Regions from separate parts of the Bacillus sp. es.036 genome, predicted to be linked through region 2. Evidence: riboswitches for the same ligand, from Rfam matches in the RefSeq annotation. Region 2 holds a riboswitch; each other region holds the start of a gene.
What was found. Region 2 has a riboswitch for S-adenosylmethionine ahead of ATG70_RS22000 (2,3-diketo-5-methylthiopentyl-1-phosphate enolase). Riboswitches for the same ligand answer to the same signal wherever they lie in the genome.
Positions count from the first base shown of each region.

Region 1 (6,734 bases), on a different contig from region 2:
TTCTTCGCGCATGTCATACCCTTTTTGTCTCGCGAGTTCCATAATGGCATTTCGCGTAATGCCTTCTAGCGCACCGACATAGCCGGGCGGTGTTTTAATAACGTTACCTTTCACGATAAATATATTATCAGCCGAACCTTCAGCGACATATCCCTGATCATTTAACATCAGTGCTTCACTGACACCAGCTAAATTGGCTTCAATTTTGACAAGAATATTATTTAAGTAGTTTAATGATTTCACCTTAGGACTTAATACATCCGAGCGGTTCCGTCTGCTTGCTACCGTGACAATTTCAATTCCTGTTTCATATAATCGCTTAGGGAACAAGGCCAGTGATTCTGCAATAACGATCACTTGTGGTTCCTTACATGTGAAAGGATCGAGTCCTAGATTCCCTACACCGCGAGATACAACGATGCGAATATAGGCATCTTGAAGGTTATTTTTTTTCAGCGTCTGCACAATAATGTCAGTCATTTCCTCCATCGTGTGCGTTATTTTTAGCATAATTGAATGAGCTGAATCATAGAGGCGCTGAAGATGATGTTCTAACCTGAAGACATTCCCATCATACATGCGAATTCCTTCGAACACCCCGTCGCCATAGAGGAAGCCATGATCGTACACCGATACTTTGGCATCTTCTTTTTTCACAAATTCTCCGTTAAGGTAGATCCACTGTTCACTCACCTTGTTCACTCCTTTCTATGTGTTAAGTAGACGCAGTAAAGCGTTATTGTCTAATGATAGGACCAATCATTTTCAAGGTCCCAGTTGTTGTTTTTGTTTGATTTATTAGAATACTTAGTTTGTTTAATTGAGGATTATATTACGCCGGTTTGGACGTAAGGTCAACACCTAAAAGTTAAGTTTTTTGATAATTATGATATATCAGTTTATTTGTAAACGCTTACAATCCTATCGTGCGTGAGATTTGGTCACACGAAATTTTTTATTGTAAAATTAATAAAAGCGCTTACATAAGGTCATTCACATAAACCAGCGTTGCGTTGGTGAATTTCATACCTTTCTCAGTTAAGTGAAAGAACTCCCTTTACTACTGCTAATCGTCAGTTCTTATCTAGCTGACGACAATAGACAGCTACCATTGCATAATTATTTAACCCCTCTTGTTTTTCTACTTAAACCATTACACTTGAATGATGCCAACATCTTAGCAAAAATTGATCGATTTTATAATCCCTCCATTGAAAATACATGCTTGGTTCCAACTTACTCAACGATCGATCTTTTCTTTCTATAGAAACCTTACGAATTTTGTTCATTTATGCAGAAGCATATTTATCAAATTCCATTATTAAAGTTGCATAGTTAATAGCTTACGTTATCTTTAAAGATGTTTATGAACATTTACAGTTGTCGTGTAATAGGCAACCTTTACTTGAACAAAAAATAGGAAACATGCAAAAAACCCTCTTCTAAATGAGAAAAGGGCTTTCCACTAATATTTCTTAGACGCTAGCTTCGACTTTTGCTTTTGCGATCGCTTAATCTAAATCATCAATTAAATCATCAATGTGTTCAATCCCGACAGAGAGTCGAATCAGATCGTCTCTTACACCAGATGCCACTAGTTCATCAGCACTTAGTTGCTGATGAGTGGTACTTGCTGGATGGATAATTAAGCTTTTCGCATCACCAACATTTGCAACGTGAGACCAGAGATCAACGGCATTGATAATCCCTGCACCTGTTTCACGACCTCCTTTAATGCCGAATACAACAACAGCACCGGCACCTTTCGGAAGATATTTGTGAACAAGTTGATGTGAAGGATGATCCTCTTCCTCAGGATAGCTCACCCATTCAACGGCCGGATTGTCTTTCAAATAAGAAACTAGCTTTCGCGTGTTAGCAATGTGCTCTTTCATGCGAACGTGTAGCGTTTCCACACCAAGAGCAATTTGAAAAGCGTTAAATGGACTAAGCGCAGCACCCGTATCTCTTAGCAGCTGCACTCTTGCTTTTACAATGTACGCAGCTTCTGGGAGTGCTTCAGCAAAAACGATGCCGTGATACGTATGATCCGGCTCTGTGAATCCAGGAAATTTAGAGGAGTTCCAATCGAACTTTCCTCCATCAACGATGATGCCTCCCATCGTTGAGCCATTTCCACCAAGCCACTTTGTCGCAGAATGAACGACGATATCTGCTCCGTGTTCAATTGGTCGGCACAGATAAGGTGTTGCAAACGTATTGTCAATAATCAGTGGTATGCCCGCTTCATGTGCAATTTCAGCAACTTTTTCGATATCCAATACGTGAAGGCCTGGATTCCCAATCGTTTCAGCAAAAATGGCTTTCGTGTTTGGTGTAATGGCTTGCCTAAAAGATTCCACATTTTCCGGGTCAACAAAGTTGGTTTTTATCCCATATTTCGGAAGTGTAGCAGAAAAGAGATTGTACGTTCCACCGTATAAAGTCGATGCTGAAACAATTTCATCTCCGCTATTTGCAACATTTAATATCGCCGTAGTAATGGCTGCCATACCACTTGCTAGTGCAAGCGCTCCAACGCCACCTTCAAGCTGAGCAATTCGTTCTTCAAGTGCTCCGACAGTTGGATTTCCAATCCTTGAATAGATAAACCCTTCTTCTTTTAATGCAAATAAATCAGCGGCATGGTCAGTATTGTCAAATCGATAAGCATTAGATTGATAGATTGGTAGTGCTCTAGCTCCCGTAGCAGGATCTGCTTGTAACCCTCCATGAATGCCAATCGTCTCTAAATGATATTTTTTATCTGCCATTTCACTTCACTCCTTCGATTTTGTTTATCATTGTAAGTTGTTCTTTTATAAGCGGTCCCCATTTATCAAACTCAACGAGAAACCCATCGTGACCAAATTTAGTATCGACAAGATAAAACTGAGAGGATGAATCTTGTTGAAAAAGCTTTTCTAATTCATCTGGTGGATAAATCAGATCTCCTTTGAACCCAATTGCGAGGATGTTTGCTTTGAATCTTTTGTTTACTAAGGTAAGATTGCCTCTTTCAATGCCAATATCGTGGTTATCCATCGCCTTTAACAAATATAAGTAGCTATTTGCATCAAATCGGCTTACAAGCTTATTTCCTTGATAATGAAGATAGGATTCGACATCGTATTGTGGTTCTTTATGGCTAACTGAAGCCCCTTTAACGCCTCGACCGAATTTTTTTTGGAACATTTCATCCGTTCGATAGGAGACCATTCCAATCATTCTTGCGGTTGCAAGCCCAGATGTTGGAGTTTGATCACTACTATAGTAACCATTCCTCCAGTTCGGATCATTCGTAATCGCAAATCGAGAAATGGCATTATAAGCAATTCCATAGGCGTTCAGGGTTGGTGTGACGGCAAGTGGGATAAGATGATCCATCCAATCTGGATAGAGGAGCCCCCATTCTAGTACCTGCATCCCTCCAAGAGATCCACCAATGACAGCATGCAGGTGGTGGATACCAAGTTCCTCTAGCGCTTTTTTCTGAGAATGCACCATGTCTCTTACAGAAACAAACGGAAAATCGGCTTGGTAACGCTTTTGCGTAACTGGGTTGATCGATTGTGGTCCTGTCGAGCCATTACATCCCCCAAGGACATTGAATGTAATAACTTGAAAATCAGAAGTATCGATAGAAGCACCTTTCCCAATTAATCCTTTCCACCAGCCAGCTTCTTCATGACCGACTGTATACTGATTTCCAGTTAAAGCATGACAGACAAGAATCACCGGCGCTCCCCTAGGGCCTACACGTTCATAGGCAAGTTCGACGTCATGAAGTTCATTGCCAGATTCCAGCATTAACGAACCAATCGATACCGTCCGATCTTCGTATATCGTCTCTCTATCCAAACCCCTATCACTCCTTTCAAACAAAAACTGCTTGTTTTTACTTAAAATAAAAAGCCTCTCTGAAAGACAGAGAGGCTTGATTTATTCATCAGCTCCGCTTATCTTTCAGGATTTCTCCTGCAGGATTTGGCACCTTTTCAAACCAGGATTGGTTTGACGGTTGCCGGGCTTCATAGGGCCAGTCCCTCCGCCTCTCTAGATAAGTAAGAATATTTCGTTTTTAATTAATTGTGTTTATTTTAGCAAGGTGGCGCATTAGTGTCAAACATTTTTCGGAATTTTTATTCTTTTGAACTCAGGGATAAAACAGTCTATGACCAGAAATCTTTCGTTAGAATGAACTTTTTGATAAGGTAACGATAGACCATTTAAAAGAGGTGAACAACTATGGAAGCACCCTTCTTTGCATTAGAGGATATGAATAGTGGCGACGTTATTCGCCTTACTGACTTTGTTGGAAAACCAGTGATGATAACGTTCTGGACATCCTGGTGTCCTGACTGTATGAAAGATATGCCGATGAAAGAACAATTTTACCACCATGCTGATCTTGAAGAGCTGGCCTTCTTAACAATAAATGTAACTGGACGAGAACGATCAGAGGAAGCCGGAAAAGAATTTACGATAAAAAACGACCTTCCTTTTCCTGTATTACGTGACAATGGTCGAGAAACGTATGATGATTACGGATGTACTGGAGTTCCAACAACGGTTCTACTCGATAAAGATCATCAAATTGTTAACGTTTTTAATGATCAATCTTCTTTCCTCGATATTGCGAAAGCTCTTCCATCCATCATGAAGTAAAAAAAGCCAGAGGAATCCCTCTGGCTTAAATAATGGATATAAAATGAATAATAGCATGATGCTTCACGAATCTTTTTTCTTTTCTTCAGACTTGCCTTTATTATCTTTTGGGTCTTCTTTCTTTGGAGCTTTTTCGCTCTTCTTTTCCTCTTTGTCTTGCGCTTTTTCGTCTTTCTTCTCAGACTTTTCTTGAGCCTTATCGCTTTTTCTTTCAGCTTTTTCTTGTGCCTTCTCATCCTTCTTTTCAGCTTTTTCTTGAGCTTTATCTGTTTTACTATTTTGTTTTTCAGCCTGCTTTTTTTCTTTCTCTTGTTCTTTTTCTACTTTAGTTTCCGTTTTTTTTTCTGCTTTATCTTGTTTATCTTTTTCATTTTGATCTTCTTTGTCATCTTTTTGTGTCTGCGTGCCACTAGATGAATTGGTTTTCTTTGACTCATTGGAATTAACATTATTCGATTGATTGTCTTTTGATTCAGGAACAGATTTTTGTTCAGGTTGTTTGAGGATAAGTTCTCCGTTTTCATCCTCTTGATCAGGTACTACTTTTTTGTCGTTTAATTGGACAACAGAGTCTTCAATAGGTGTTGGTGTATCTTTCACTTTGAATTCATCAGGATCTTCAGATTCTTTCGCCTCAACAGCGGTCATACTTTCGGGTTGCATTTCATCCATTTTTTTCACAGATAAATTACGTACTTCGTCCATTGACAAAGAAGCTCCCCGATCAATGGCTGCGAGGTATGCCATATATTTCCCTTGAGATATCCCATGTTCTATTGCTTTTTCGCGCATACTGTAATCAGCATCAAGAATGGTTGTAATGGCAACCGCTTGATTAACAAGTGCGTTATTCTTTTCTATACCTTGGATAACGGCTTCTAAATCTCCGCTGATTCCTTTACTTTCTTTTGCTTCAACGTTCGAAGCGACAATGAGTAATTCCCGATTTTCTTCTAGATAGCCTTCGTTATCGAGTTTCGAGACAAGTAATCCTCCAAATTCGCTAAGTGGCATATTCATTGTATCCCGTTCTAAGTTCAACCCTTCACCGTCTGAATTCCATGCTTGATATTGAATAACTTCAAGATCAGAATTAACTCCAACCTCAATACTTGGATTGATATCAAAGCTTACATAGGCTGCAACCACATCATTTTGTCTAACAGGAATAACGCCTGTTACGATAACGACTAACAATAGAATTGCTGCCAAACCGGCCAGGGTGGGCATAGAGGGGGTAAAATAACCTTTTTTCTTATTTAGTGGTTTTGGTGCAAGTTTAATTTCAGAGCCGATTGTTAACTCATGATTTCGCTTCAGATTGATCGTTGAAAATTCTCCATCAGGAGTTAGTACAACTGCCTTTCTTCCGCGAATGTCCATAATGACCCCTTTTTTCATCCCCTGGCCCCCTTTTTTCCAACTACTGTATATAAGATTTCAGAGCATTAAATCCACCCAAATGAATTAATGCAACTGCTATTATATACTTTCGATTACGTTCAATCGTTTTGCGACTGCATGTAACGAGCGCCAGCAAATCTTTTATAGGGAGCTGCTTTTTCTCTAATAAATATCCTGAAAGAACGTGATCATCCGCGATTAATTTTGCAATCATCTTGGCATTTTCTCTTGCATCAATATGTTTCGGACAGTTTTTGCTAAGAACCTTAAACGTAATACTAAATTTCTTCAGCAACTGCTCATATTCCTCAATTTCAAACATTCGTACTTCACGTTGTTTATCAATCTCATATACATCAAGTGCGGCTTTTTGTTCTGCAAAGCTATCTTCTAGCCGACCTTCCTCATCAAGTTCCTCAGGTTCAAGGTAAATATACTTATTCTGTCGCGCTTCTTTTCGAATATAATCGATCACTCTTCTTCTAATCACCATATCAGCAAATGTTAAAAATCTGCTTCCCTGGCCTTTTCGATACTGATCCATAGCTTCATTAAAAGCGGATAGTCCTATACTGAACTCATCCATCGAATGATTTATATAGCGATTGCAAACTTTAGACGTGATTTTCTTAATAAAAGGTTGATAGTCTTCTAAAAGCTGA
Region 1 covers NZ_PDIZ01000001.1:2,728,134-2,734,867, forward strand. The annotation lists gene ilvE (branched-chain-amino-acid transaminase) at 1-693, opposite strand, end outside; gene ATG70_RS13880 (O-acetylhomoserine aminocarboxypropyltransferase/cysteine synthase family protein) at 1,512-2,774, opposite strand; gene metX (homoserine O-acetyltransferase MetX) at 2,776-3,861, opposite strand; SAM riboswitch class I at 3,957-4,067, opposite strand; gene ATG70_RS13890 (TlpA family protein disulfide reductase) at 4,249-4,668, shown strand; gene ATG70_RS13895 (anti-sigma factor domain-containing protein) at 4,732-6,069, opposite strand; gene sigI (RNA polymerase sigma-I factor) at 6,092-6,734, opposite strand, start outside.
Region 1: another riboswitch for S-adenosylmethionine. It lies ahead of metX (homoserine O-acetyltransferase MetX); the one in region 2 lies ahead of ATG70_RS22000 (2,3-diketo-5-methylthiopentyl-1-phosphate enolase).

Region 2 (6,734 bases):
CCAGAGGATTCATTAAAAAAAGCGAAAATGATGTTTTTAAATTATCCAAACAACCCAACTGCAGCTGTTGCAACGAAGCGCTTTTTTGAGGAAACAGTCAGTTTTGCAGAGACGAATGATATTTGTGTTGTGCATGATTTCGCTTACGGTGCGATCGGGTTTGATGGCGAGCGACCGATTAGCTTTTTGGAAACAGGGGGTGCAAAAGACAATGGAATTGAAATCTATACCCTTTCAAAAACATATAATATGGCGGGATGGCGTGTAGGATTTGCAGTCGGAAATCAATCTGTTGTTGAGAGCATCAATCTCCTTCAGGATCATTTTTACGTTAGTCTATTTAGTGCGGTGCAAGAAGCCGCAGCTGAAGCTTTGCTTGGATCGCAGCAGTGTGTAGAAGACCTTCGCGATACGTATGAGTCGAGACGAAATGTTCTCATTCAAGGACTCCATGACATTGGCTGGAATGTCACTTCTCCTGCGGGATCGTTTTTCGCCTGGTTAAAAGTACCTGAATCCTTTACTTCAGAAAGCTTTGCAGATTACTTACTTGAAAGCGTCCAAATTGTTGTCGCACCTGGCAACGGGTTTGGTGAATATGGTGAGGGCTATGTACGAGTGGGGCTATTAACGTCTGAAGATAAGCTAAGAGAAGCGGTGGAACGAATTAAGTCTCTTAATCTCTTTTGATTCAGAAAAATTAAAAAACAGTTTGACAGAATTTCTTGCGTCTGGCATAATTCAAATCAATTACTAAAAACGAATAATTGCAAACTCTTATCCAGAGAGGTGGAGGGACGAGCCCTTTGAAGCCCGGCAACCGATTTTTAAGTTTTCTTAAAGACACGGTGCTAATTCTCGCAGCAAAAGCTGGAAGATAAGAGGAAGAGCATGGTGATAAAGACCTCTTCCTCGTGAAGGGGTCTTTTTTGTGTGATGAGCGAAAATTGAAAGGTAAAGACTGAAAGGAATGAACGTGATGAGCCGTCTTATAGCTACCTATCTTGTAAATAATGATCATCAATTAGCCCAGCGTGCCGAATCGATCGCTCTCGGATTAACCGTTGGCACATGGACGAATCTACCGTTATTAGAAAAAGAACAGTTACAAAAACATAAAGGAGAAGTCGTTAGGGTGGAGGAGAGAGAAGGTAAAGGGATCATTGTTATCTCCTATCCAGCGATTAATTTCAGTGCTGATATACCGGCGATTTTAACAACCGTTTTCGGCAAACTTTCTCTTGATGGAGAAATAAAACTCATTGATTTAGAGTTTTCGGATGAGTTGCTTCAAGCCTTTCCGGGGCCGGGGCATGGGATAGAAGGCATCCGCAAACTTGCAGATGTGCATGATCGACCACTTGTCATGAGTATTTTTAAAGGGGTGATTGGAAAGCCATTGCATGAGTTAGAACAACAAATGCAGGCACAAGCCCTTGGTAAAGTTGATTTCGTAAAAGATGATGAAATTCTTTTTGAAAATGAGTTATCTCCTCTTGAAAAGCGCGTCCCTGTTTTAAAAAAAGTGCTGGATCAGACGTCAGAAGTGACAGGGAAACGCACACGATATGCGGTTAACTTAACCGGAAGAACGGACATTCTGAAAGATCGAGCAAAACGCGCGATTGAATTAGGGGCTGATGCCCTGTTGTTTAACGTTTTTACATATGGTTTAGATGTCCTTCAGTCTCTTGCTGAGGATAAGGATATCTCGGTTCCGATCATGGCTCATCCTTCTTTTTCAGGGGCTATGGCTGCATCGAGCACTTATGGCATAAGTTATTCCCTGTTACTTGGAAAATTACTTCGAACCGCTGGTGCTGATTTCTCTCTTTTTCCTTCCCCTTACGGAAGCGTGGCGTTAGATCGAAACGAAGCGCTCGCAACAGCCTTAGCTCTGACGGAAGAGAATCAACTGAATAAGACATTTCCGGTTCCTTCAGCAGGCATCCATCCAGGATTGGTCCCACTTTTACTTCAGGACTTTGGAAAGGATAGCGTTATTAATGCAGGAGGAGGCGTGCACGGTCATCCAGGAGGAGCCGCTTCTGGAGGAAAAGCATTCCGAGCTGCGATTGAAGCTGTTCTAACAAATCAAACTCTCGAAGAGGCATCGCTTAATAGTGAGGCACTTCACCAGGCACTTACAAAGTGGGGGAGCACAGAGGTGGTTCGATGAAAAAGCCGATTATATTTTGTGATTTTGATGGCACGATTACAAATAGTGATAATATCGTTTCCTTAATGAAACGTTTTGCTCCGAAAGAATGGGAGCAAATAAAAGACAATATTTTAGCGCAGAACCTATCCATTCGGGAAGGAGTGGGGCAGATGTTTCATTTGATTCCTTCCAGTCGAAAGAAGGATTTGCTTGATTATTTATTAGCTACAACCGAGATTAGACAGGGATTTGCCGAGTTTGTTCATTATACAAAACGAGAAGGAATCCAGCTTTACGTTGTAAGCGGAGGAATTGATTTTTTTGTCTATCCGCTTCTAAACCCATTTGAAATACCAGAAGAGAACATTTTCTGCAATGGGAGCGATTTTACGAACGAAACGATCACGATTACTTGGCCATACTCTTGTGATGATGATTGTACAAACGATTGCGGATGCTGCAAGCCAGGCATCTTAAAAAAGTTTGATGGAGATACATACCGAAAAATTGTGATCGGTGACTCTATAACGGATCTAGAGGCAGCTAAACGGGCAGATCAAGTCTTTGCAAGAGATTACTTAGCAAAGAAGTGTAAAGAACTATCCATTCCTGCAGTTCCGTTTGAGTCGTTCCATGATATCGTTCGAAAATTGAGGGAAGAAAAGGAGGGGTATGATGAGTCTCGTACAGAAACGTTGGAACGAACTCGCTGATATCAAAGATGAGTTAGCAGCTCGTGATTGGTTTCCAGGAACAAGCGGCAATCTCTCAATCAAAGTAAGTGAGGAGCCGCTACAGTTTCTTGTTACCACAAGTGGTAAAGATAAAAGAAAACGAACGGAAGAAGATTTCATATTGGTCGACCGTGATGGACAGGCAATCGAAAAAACTTCTTTAAAACCATCTGCTGAAACAATTGTTCATCAGGCCATCTATCAAAAAACAAATGCAGGATGTTGTTTGCACGTCCACACAGTAGATAACAATGTGATTTCTGAACTTTTTCGTACAGAGGGTGAGGTTACTTTTCAGGGTGTTGAATTAATAAAAGCATTTGGGCTCTGGGGACAAAATGATCGAATATCCGTTCCAATCATTGATAACTCCAGTGACCTTTCTTTACTTGCTCAGGATGTTGTTCATGTTATCACTAAAGAAACGAAAGCTGTATTAATGAAAAATCATGGTATTACGGTATGGGGACGCGATGGTTTTGAAGCCAAAAAGTATCTCGAAGCATTTGAGTTTTTATTTAGTTATCATCTTAAATTAAGAAACTTTCAATCTGTAGTAAGCTAAGCGAGGGAGGAAGAAAAAATGGCGGTTATTAAAGTGAGAAATACAGGTGAAGTAATTGAAGGAAGGGATGCTGTAAGTGCATTTCTACAACAAGAAGGTGTTCTTTATGAACAGTGGCAGGTAGAAAAGCTCCCTGAACAATTAAGAGGTAATTGCACTGTAACAGAAGAACAAAAAAATGAAATTTTAACTGTATTTAATGAAGAAATTCGTTCGCTAGCTGAACGCAATGGATACGGAAACTGGGATGTGGTGGCTCTTTCTGAAGAAACGCCAGACCTAGATGTCATTCTGAAGAAATTCGAACAAGTGCACGTCCATACGGAGGATGAAGTAAGAGCAATTACCGCTGGCCATGGGATTTTTGTGATCAAAGGAAGCGTCGGATATTTTGATGTTGAATTAGATCCAGGCGATGTGATTTCTGTTCCAGTGGATACACCGCATTTCTTTACATTAATGGATGATCGTCAGGTTGTAGCTGTTCGTCTATTTATTGACCCATCAGGCTGGGTTGCCCACCCTTATGAAGAGAAAGAAAGTGTAAACTAAAAGAAAGCGACCGTGAGTGTTCGTCGGGCGCTTTTCTATATCGATATTTAGGTGCAAATCGTAATCAAATCTTCTAGATCTGGCCAACCAAAAGCCGTTTCTAGAAGTTTTTTTTCTGCAATTTCGGTCTCTTTCTCAGCAACTTTAAGTGGATGAAAGCTTTGATAAAAGTGAGCGGCTGGATTTCCGTTCAGAACCCACACAAGCATCGATTGGTATGATTCGTTTTTGAGCTCTTTCGCAACAGAACATAATAGCTTTTTTCCTGCCCCTTTTCGCTGTGCTTCTTCAAGAAGATAAATCGCATACAGCTCTCCATCATAGTGATAAGGTGTTGATCTATTTTTCCCACCGTTTGCAAACCCGATAATTTCTCCTTGATCGACGGCTACAAAAATAGTGCTGCCAGCTTGAATAAACTTTTTCCAACGGGCTTCCCGTATTTGAATATCAAGTGCATTAAGATAATCTTCTGGAATGAGCTGCTGATAGGTCGATTTCCAGCTATTCACATGAACAGTTGCTATCGCTAGAGCATCATCTACTGTCGCATTTCTAATTTTCATGGGAGCTCTCCTCATTACCTATGATTTCTTACTCCACTCACTTCTAGAAAAAGGGAATGAATCCTGCTAGTCGAATAAATGAAGTAGCCATACATAATGGAAGGACTGAGTTCTATGAAAAAAATGAAGGTGAACATAGAAGGTCTCGACGTCTGCATTTATGAATGGGGAAGTCAGCGTAACCCCACCGTTCTCCTACTTCATGGTTTGACGAACAATGCGCTTGGGTTTAACGAGATCGCTGATCGTTTGCAGGATCATTTTCATTTGTTTGCGATTGATTTACCTGGCCACGGTGAGACTCAGCCTTTTAATGAAGAAAAAAATTATTCCTTTCAATTTCTAACCGAATGGCTCGAAAAGGTACGTTTTGAACTAAGCAATCAGCCAGTTTATTTGATTGGCCATTCTTGGGGAGCGGCTCTAGCTCTCCACTTTAGTAGTCGGTTTTCTGAAATGGTGAATGGCGTTGTGATGATTGATGGAGGTTATCTCCTTTTTGAAGAAGATCCTTCTATAACGTTAGAGGAATTCCTGAAGCAAATGTCACAGTGGATCACAGAAAGTTATTATTCAACTATAGAAGAGTATGAGAAAAAGAAGAAAGAGGAAATTGGTAGATGGAGCCATGAATTGGAGCAAATGGTTCACAGGGATATGAAGGAAGTGGTGGGCGGCGTAGCAATGAAGGTAAGCGGAAATACGGTAAGAGCGATTGGAAAGTCACTCTATCTTGAGTCGTGCCGCGACGTTTTCCATCAGGTGCAGGCGCCAATCTTTCTTATAAGAGCAACCCTTCCTGAGGATGGAGAAACGATAAGACGTCAGGCAGCAGCTAGAATGCAGGAGGAGCTGGGAACTCATTGTAAGGTAAGTGCTATTCCTGAAACGGGACATGTCCTACACTGGCAAAGACCTGAAGAAACGATAAAAAAGATTAAACAGTGGTTAGAAGAAAAGGTTAACGAAAAGATCTATACACAAGCCCCTGAATAAAAGGGGTTAGGTGCGATAGATCTTTGGGAAGTTTAATGTAACGATTGTTCCTTTGCCTTCGTTACTTTCAATAGTAAAAGTGCCTTTATGTTTTTTGACAATTCTCTTGCAAATTGTCAGTCCAAGTCCTGTTCCGTTCTTTTTCGTAGTGAAAAAAGGTGAGCCAAGTTTTTCAAGTTCTTCATCAGCGATGCCACTACCATTATCAATTACTTGAATCTGTATGTGTTCCTTTCGTTCCATAGCTTTGATAGTAATTTCTCCTTCTTCACCAATTGCGTCCATCGCATTTTTAAGCAGGTTAATAAAAACCTGTTTTAGTTGGTTACTTTCACTATAAATAGGAGAGAGAGAAGAAGCATATTCCTTTTGTAAAATAATGCTTTTCATGTTAGCTTGACCGCTTAGTAATTCAATAACTTCATCTAATATAAGATCAATACGGTTGTTTTGAAAATTGGTTTTTGTTGGTTTTGCTAGAATAAGAAATTCATCAATGATTTGCTCAATCCGATGAAATTCTGAATCCATCACTTGTACATAGCGATCAATGTCTTTATCCGTATTTCTGAATTGAATTAATTTCAAAAAACCTTTCAATGAAGTGAGTGGATTTCGTAACTCATGTGCAATTCCTGCCGCAAGTTGACCAACAATAGATAGCTTTTCTGATTGAACAAGGTGTTCTTCATTCATTCGTTTTTCTGTAATATCTTTTGCTATCCCAATCAATCTCTCAACTGAACCTCCTTCTACAAGAGGAACAAGTGTAATATCGAATAATTTGTAACCCTGCTTGGGAAAAGAGTACCCTTCCTCAAATTGAATCGTTTTCTTTCGAATAATCGCTTCTTGAAATCTTTTAATGGCTTGAATTCCCTGATCAACACCGAGAAAATCTTCTATTCTTCGGCCGGATATGGCTTCTTTGGAAGTTTCATAATTGGATAGATAAGCTTCATTTACAGCTTCAATTTCATAGTGATGCACATCAATGACCCGAATTTGGAAGATCAGATCTGAAATATGATGAAAGATGATATCTAAATTTACATCTTTTAGCTCGCTTCCTTTTTCCATAGAAATCCCCCATAATCAGCTTTTTGACATCGCATTAATTGGATATTTCTACAAGATATGCGAATTCCCTTCTAATTATG
Region 2 covers NZ_PDIZ01000003.1:615,844-622,577, forward strand. The annotation lists gene ATG70_RS21995 (pyridoxal phosphate-dependent aminotransferase) at 1-690, shown strand, start outside; SAM riboswitch class I at 775-884, shown strand; gene ATG70_RS22000 (2,3-diketo-5-methylthiopentyl-1-phosphate enolase) at 980-2,179, shown strand; gene ATG70_RS22005 (2-hydroxy-3-keto-5-methylthiopentenyl-1-phosphate phosphatase) at 2,176-2,874, shown strand; gene ATG70_RS22010 (methylthioribulose 1-phosphate dehydratase) at 2,837-3,460, shown strand; gene ATG70_RS22015 (acireductone dioxygenase) at 3,479-4,012, shown strand; gene ATG70_RS22020 (GNAT family N-acetyltransferase) at 4,060-4,578, opposite strand; gene ATG70_RS22025 (alpha/beta fold hydrolase) at 4,693-5,574, shown strand; gene ATG70_RS22030 (ATP-binding protein) at 5,581-6,654, opposite strand.

Region 3 (6,734 bases), on a different contig from region 2:
CAATTATCGATCGAAGCAAGCTTAATTCCTAAAAACGTTGTGTATTTTCTAGCAGGAAAGTTGACGCTTTGGATGAGTAAATTTGTCTTTGATGAACAATACTTAGCGTTTATTCAATATGTGTACGATCGGCAATCCAATATACATCAAGGCCTCGAGGTCATCTGCCATGAAGAACAGACAGGTCAAGAGTTTCTCGCTATCGCTTATCTGAATGAAGGACACTTATGGGATGTTTACTTTAGTGTAGAGGACGAAGAGTTGTGCGAGAGATTACTTGCAAAGGGCTATGATGGAGCCTGTGATTCAGAAGTTTATCTTTTTGAAGCGATTCACTATGTTGATGCGGAAGAAAAGTTTATCGAATGGGTAGAAGAGGTGTATCTCCCATTGAAAAGCCCCTCGTCACCCGAATAAAAAGAAGGACAACTTTTTTAATAAGTGCGGAATTTCGTTTGAGTAGTGGCATTTTTAAATTATTAAACATCTATGCTGCCATTTTAGGGGCCTTGCTACACCAGAGCTGGTGTTGCGATAGCATAGGATTTTCTTATGAATGGTATGATAAGTGGAATATTAATTGGAATAGATAGAATAATGGAGGTACCCTCATGCAACAAATAAAACAAATCGGTGATCGTTTTTACTACCAAACACCAGTATCCGAAACAGACCGACCGATTCTAGGGATGGTAGTTGGGGATGAAAAGTCGTTAATGATTGACGCAGGAAATTCAGAAGCTCATGCACGTTATTTTCTAGAGGAACTTTCAGATCGGGGGCTTAAAAGACCTGATATGGTAGCACTTACCCACTGGCATTGGGATCATATATTTGGGTTATCCGCGCTCAGAGATACGGTTTCGATTTCTTCTTTTCAAACGAAAGAAGAAATGGCTAAGCTTATTCCCTTATCATGGTCTGATGCAGATCTTGATCAGCGTGTAGAAGAAGGAACGGAAATTGAATTTTGTGCAACCGCCATCAAAAAGGAATTCGTGAATCATCGTCATATTACGATTACTCTTCCGGATCTAACCTTTGAGGACAAACTGGAAATCGATCTTGGCGGCGTGACGTGTGTCCTTCAACATGTTGGCGGAGACCATGCGGCTGACTCGGTGGTCGTCTACATAAAAGAAGAAAAAATTCTATTTTTAGGCGATTGCTTTTATCCTGATATTTTTTCTAGTAAAACCAACTATACGGTGAGGACGACAAACCAACTGCTTGATGTACTAGAAGGCTTTGAGGGCGAATGGGTGATTTTATCACACGGAGAAGCGATTCCGATTGAAGAGTTTAAGAAAGAAGTAAAGCTTTTGCGAACAGTTTCTTCCATTACGGAAGCGTGTAGGGGGAATCAGCAAGAAATGCAACGTTCTTTCAAAGGTATCGTTGGCAGAGAGTTGAACGAAGAAGAACGTGAAGTGATTCAAGAGTTTGCAAACGGGTATAGCCTGTAAAAGGGTTTTTCTGGAAGGGGTTAAGGGGAAGAGTTATACTAGGTGATGGGTTAGAGGAAGTGTCATTAAAGGAGGCAGTATGAAAAGTTTTAAAAAGCTGATCTATGGATGGTTTTATATCGTGAGCCCGCTTTTATATGTGATAGGCAGCGTATTATGGAAAGTTTATCTCTCAAATCTTCCGCTCTCAGAAAGTGTAACGGACACGCTTTCTATTCTCGGAATCTACTATTTCTTCATGAGTATTTTCTGGTTTTTCACTATGAACCGGGTGGAACAGGTGTCTCAAGAGATGACACATGATCAGCAACAAAAAGAGGGCTCAACTTGAAAGATTTCAACTTGCTTACATATAAAGAAGTCACAATCCGATATGCGGTGCTGACGATTTTGCTGTCGCTTACAATCTTTGTGGTACCGTACTATTTACCGATATGGACTTATCTTGTTTGTATGGTTATTGCCATCACTAGCGTTGGGAGAACCCTTGTGAAATGGCTGCGTGGTGAGGTGAGAAAAACGTCTCTTAAGGGAGAGGTCATACGAACCTGTACAGTTTCTTTTATGGCTATTCTCTTACTAGTAACCCCGCTTCCTTATTCGATTGGGGTAAAACTGGGGATTGTTATCTTTCTATTGATTGTGAATATGTTTGAAATTATGAAGTTAAAAAATAAGCATCAACGTTCATGAAAATAGACCTAAATCATTTGACTCATTTTTCTTAATGAATGTTTGCGATCATCACGTTTCATTTAATTGAATGGTGATAATTTTCTAATAATACATTGACATTTTGTTAAACAAAAGATATTATTTGAAACAATCATTGTTATCAAAACTTTATAGCAACATTTCTTATCAAGAGAGGTGGAGGGACTGGCCCTTTGAAGCCTCGGCAACCGATGAGTTGAATAATCAACTCATACTGTGCCAAATCCAGCAGGTGTATCCTGAAAGATAAGAAGATTGGCATCGTTCTCACAAACCTTTCTTCTTATGCTTAAAGAAGAGAGGTTTTTTATGTGTATCTTAGAAGAGAGGAGCATGCTTCGTATTCATACGGTTTTAAATCCGGGTAAACAACTTGTATTACATTGAATTAACTATGCGAGGTGGATTGTATTGCATTTACAGGTTATGAATAGTCCTTTTGATCAAGAACAAACGGAACTTTTAAATCGTCTATTACCAACACTAAATGAAACGCAGAAAATTTGGCTGAGCGGGTATCTTTCTGTTCCGGGAGTGGCAGAAACAGCGGCAACAACTGAAGCTCCCTCAGCTGAAGAAGCGTTCTCAAAGAATGAACCAAAAACGCGTGAAATTACGATTCTCTATGGCTCTCATACGGGAAATGGTCAGTCTCTAGCAGAATCTTTTTTTGAGCGGCTTGATCACGAAAAGTACAACGTTACGCTCTCATCCCTCGATGATTTTAAACCAAAGTCACTTAAGAAAGTAGAAGACCTTTTATTGATTACAAGCACGCATGGAGATGGAGATCCTCCTGATAATGCGCTAAGCTTTTACGACTTTATCCAAAGTAAGCGAGCTCCTGAATTAGGAGAAATTAGATTTTCTGTCCTATCACTTGGAGATAGCTCGTATGAATTTTTCTGTCAAACTGGGAAAGATTTTGATAGACGTCTGGAAGAATTAGGAGCTACTAGAATTTATCCTCGTGTCGATTGTGATTTGGATTTTGAAGAACCTGCGGAAGAATGGTTTGAAGGTGTCATGAGTCTGCTGTCTGATGCCCCGTCCAAGAGTGAAGCGTCACCTTCTAAGGAAGCTAGTGAAACGAATCTTTCGTACTCAAGAACGAATCCGTTTAAAGCAGAGATCTTAGAAAATATTAATTTAAACGGACGAGGATCGAATAAAGAAACGCGTCATCTTGAGCTTGATCTTGAAGGATCCAATCTCGTATACGAACCAGGCGACAGTCTGGGGATTTATCCAGAAAATGATACCACGCTTGTGCTTCAACTGATTGAAGAAATGAGTTGGGACCGAGACAGCCATGTGGTCATAAACAAGCAGGGAGACGTGCAGTCTCTTCAGGAAGCTTTGACGAAGACGTATGAGATTACAAGTCTAACAAAACCATTGCTTAAGAAGATTGCGGAGCTTACGGAGAGCGCAGAGCTTCTCCGCATGGTGAATGCCGAGGGAGAAGAGCTTAAGACCTACATTTACGGAAGAGATCTTATTGATTTGGTGAAAGATTACGGACCGTGGGAAATCGCTGCAGAGGATTTTGTGAAGATACTGCGTAAAATACCAGTCCGTCTTTACTCTATTGCAAGCAGTCCGAAAGCGAGCGAAGACGAAGTTCATCTTACAATTGGGGCGCTACGATATGACGCACACGGTCGCGCTCGCACTGGCGTCTGTTCGGGACAGTGCGCTGAACGGTCACAGCCAGGTGATCAACTTCCAGTCTTTGTACAGCGGAACGAGAATTTTAGACTGCCAAACAATCCCGATACACCTGTCATCATGATCGGGGCAGGTACGGGAGTGGCGCCGTATCGTGCATTTTTACAGGAACGAGAAGAAATTGGCGCAGGTGGCGATACGTGGTTGTTCTTTGGTGAACAGCATTTTGTCACCGACTTTCTTTACCAGGTTGAATGGCAAAAGTGGTTAAAAGATGGTGTGCTGACTCGCATGGATGTCGCTTTTTCTCGTGATACGGATGAAAAAGTGTATGTTCAACACCGCATGCGCGAGCAAAGTAAAGAACTATACGAGTGGATCCAAAAGGGAGCACACATATACGTATGTGGTGATGAGAAATATATGGCAAAAGATGTTCATATTGCCCTCGTTAACATACTTGAGAAGCAGGGTGGATTGAGCGAATCTGAAGCTGAAGCCTACTTATCGGATCTCCGTAACGAGAAACGCTACCAGCGAGATGTGTACTAACCGTGATGGAAGGAGTTTGATTATGACGAATAAACCGGTAACGAAAGATGGAAAACCGAGTGAAATGGAAAAAATCAAAGATGAAAGCCGCTATTTACGGGGTTCTCTTGTGGAAAGTTTTGCAGATCCGATTACAGCCTCCATTCCCGATGCGGATACAAAGTTATTAAAGTTCCATGGAAGTTATATGCAGGACGATCGCGATATTCGTCAGGAGCGGAAGCAGCAGAAACTTGAACCAGCTTATCAGTTTATGGTTCGCGTCCGGTTACCTGGGGGTGTTGCGACTCCGGAGCAGTGGTTAGTGATGGATGATCTGGCGAATGAATATGGAAACGGTACGTTAAAGCTTACGACGCGTCAAACATTTCAAATGCATGGGATTTTAAAATGGAATATGAAGAAGAGTATTCAGGCAATGGATTCTGTTCTGATGGATTCTCTTGCAGCCTGTGGTGACGTGAATCGAAACGTGATGTGTAACGCCAATCCGTATCAATCTGATATTCATGCAGAAGTGCACGGATGGGCACGAAAACTAAGCGACGACCTGTTACCGAGAACAAGAGCGTATCATGAAATTTGGTTAGATGAAGAGAAGGTGCTCGATCGTAAAGAAGAAGAGATTGAGCCAATGTATGGGCCTCATTACTTACCGAGAAAATTTAAGATTGGTGTTGCGGTTCCGCCATCAAACGATGTGGACATTTTCTCGCAAGATCTCGGCTTTATTGCAATTCTTGAAGATGGCAAGCTTCAAGGGTTCAATGTTGCCGTAGGCGGTGGAATGGGCATGACGCATGGCGACACAAGTACGTATCCTCAGTTGTCCAGAATCATTGGCTTTTGTTCACCTGAAAACATTGTTGATGTGGCCGAGAAGATCATTACGATTCAGCGTGATTATGGCAATCGTTCAGAGCGTAAGAACGCTCGCTTTAAATATACAATTGATCGAAGAGGACTTGACTGGGTTCGGAACGAATTGAATACTAGACTTGGCTATGAACTAGAAGAAGCTCGTTCTTACCACTTTGATCATAATGGCGATCGCTATGGATGGGTCAAAGGGGATGGCAAATGGCACTTAACGCTCTTTATCCAAAATGGGCGTATTGTTGATTTAGAAGATTATCAAATTATGACCGGACTATGTGAGATTGCGAAAGTTCATACAGGTGATTTTAGGTTAACACCGAATCAGAATCTTATTATTGCAAACGTAGCAGAAGAGAAGAAAGCGGAAATCGATCAACTAGTCGCTGCATACGGTCTGACAGACGGGAAACAGAATTCAGCCCTACGCCGTAATTCGATGGCCTGTGTTGCCTTCCCGACATGCGGTTTAGCAATGGCAGAAGCTGAGCGGTATTTGCCTTCTCTTATTGATAAAATCGAGGAGATTGTGGATGAAGCGGGTCTAAGAGAAGAAGAGATTGTGATTCGTATGTCAGGCTGTCCGAATAGCTGTTCACGTCCAACATTAGGCGAGATTGCTTTTATTGGAAAGGCACCTGGTAAGTACAACATGTATATGGGAGCCGGATTCGTTGGCGACCGATTAAGCAAGCTTTATAAAGAAAACATTGGTGAGGAAGAGATCCTTGCTTCTCTCAAACCGATCCTCTTTAACTATGCAAAAGAAAAAGAAGAGAATGAGCATTTCGGTGATTATGTGATCCGAGCGGGATATGTTGAAGAAGTGCGATCAGGACTTGATTTTCATAGTTAATGCTTTGACAGAAAGAAACCCAAAGATCACGGGTGTGAACTTTGGGTTTCACTGTTTTTTACAAAAAACGGAGGTGCAAGTATGACATATAGCATGGTTTCCCATTTAACTTGTCCAAAGTGCAAAGAAACATATGATGCCGATTCAATTCAACAGCTCTGTGTTTGTGGGTCGCCACTTCTCGTTGACTATAAGCTTGATGAAGTGAAAAAGCACGTTACAAAGGAAATGATCGCAGGACGGGAGCAGTCACTGTGGCGGTACCATGAGTTGCTTCCAGTAAAAGATGTAGCGAATAAAGTCAGTTTTGAAGAAGGAATGACGCCGATCTTGCCACTTCCTTCTCTTGGTAAGGAAATGGCGATTCCATATTTGTACATAAAAGATGAAGGCATGGTTCCAACTGGTTCATTTAAAGCGAGAGGTGCGGCGGTTGGGGTTTCAAAGGCAAAAGAGCTTGGTGTTCGGAACTTAGCGATGCCGACGAATGGTAATGCAGGAGCTGCCTGGTCGCTTTACGCTGCAAAGGCAGGATTAGAAGCTCATATTGTGATGCCAGTTGACGCTCCTGAAATTACGAGAAAAGAAGTTAGTATTTC
Region 3 covers NZ_PDIZ01000001.1:562,161-568,894, forward strand. The annotation lists gene ATG70_RS02995 (SRPBCC family protein) at 1-417, shown strand, start outside; gene ATG70_RS03000 (MBL fold metallo-hydrolase) at 612-1,466, shown strand; gene ATG70_RS03005 (hypothetical protein) at 1,546-1,797, shown strand; gene ATG70_RS03010 (hypothetical protein) at 1,794-2,159, shown strand; SAM riboswitch class I at 2,322-2,433, shown strand; gene ATG70_RS03015 (assimilatory sulfite reductase (NADPH) flavoprotein subunit) at 2,592-4,403, shown strand; gene cysI (assimilatory sulfite reductase (NADPH) hemoprotein subunit) at 4,426-6,135, shown strand; gene ATG70_RS03025 (threonine synthase) at 6,217-6,734, shown strand, end outside.
Region 3: another riboswitch for S-adenosylmethionine. It lies ahead of ATG70_RS03015 (assimilatory sulfite reductase (NADPH) flavoprotein subunit); the one in region 2 lies ahead of ATG70_RS22000 (2,3-diketo-5-methylthiopentyl-1-phosphate enolase).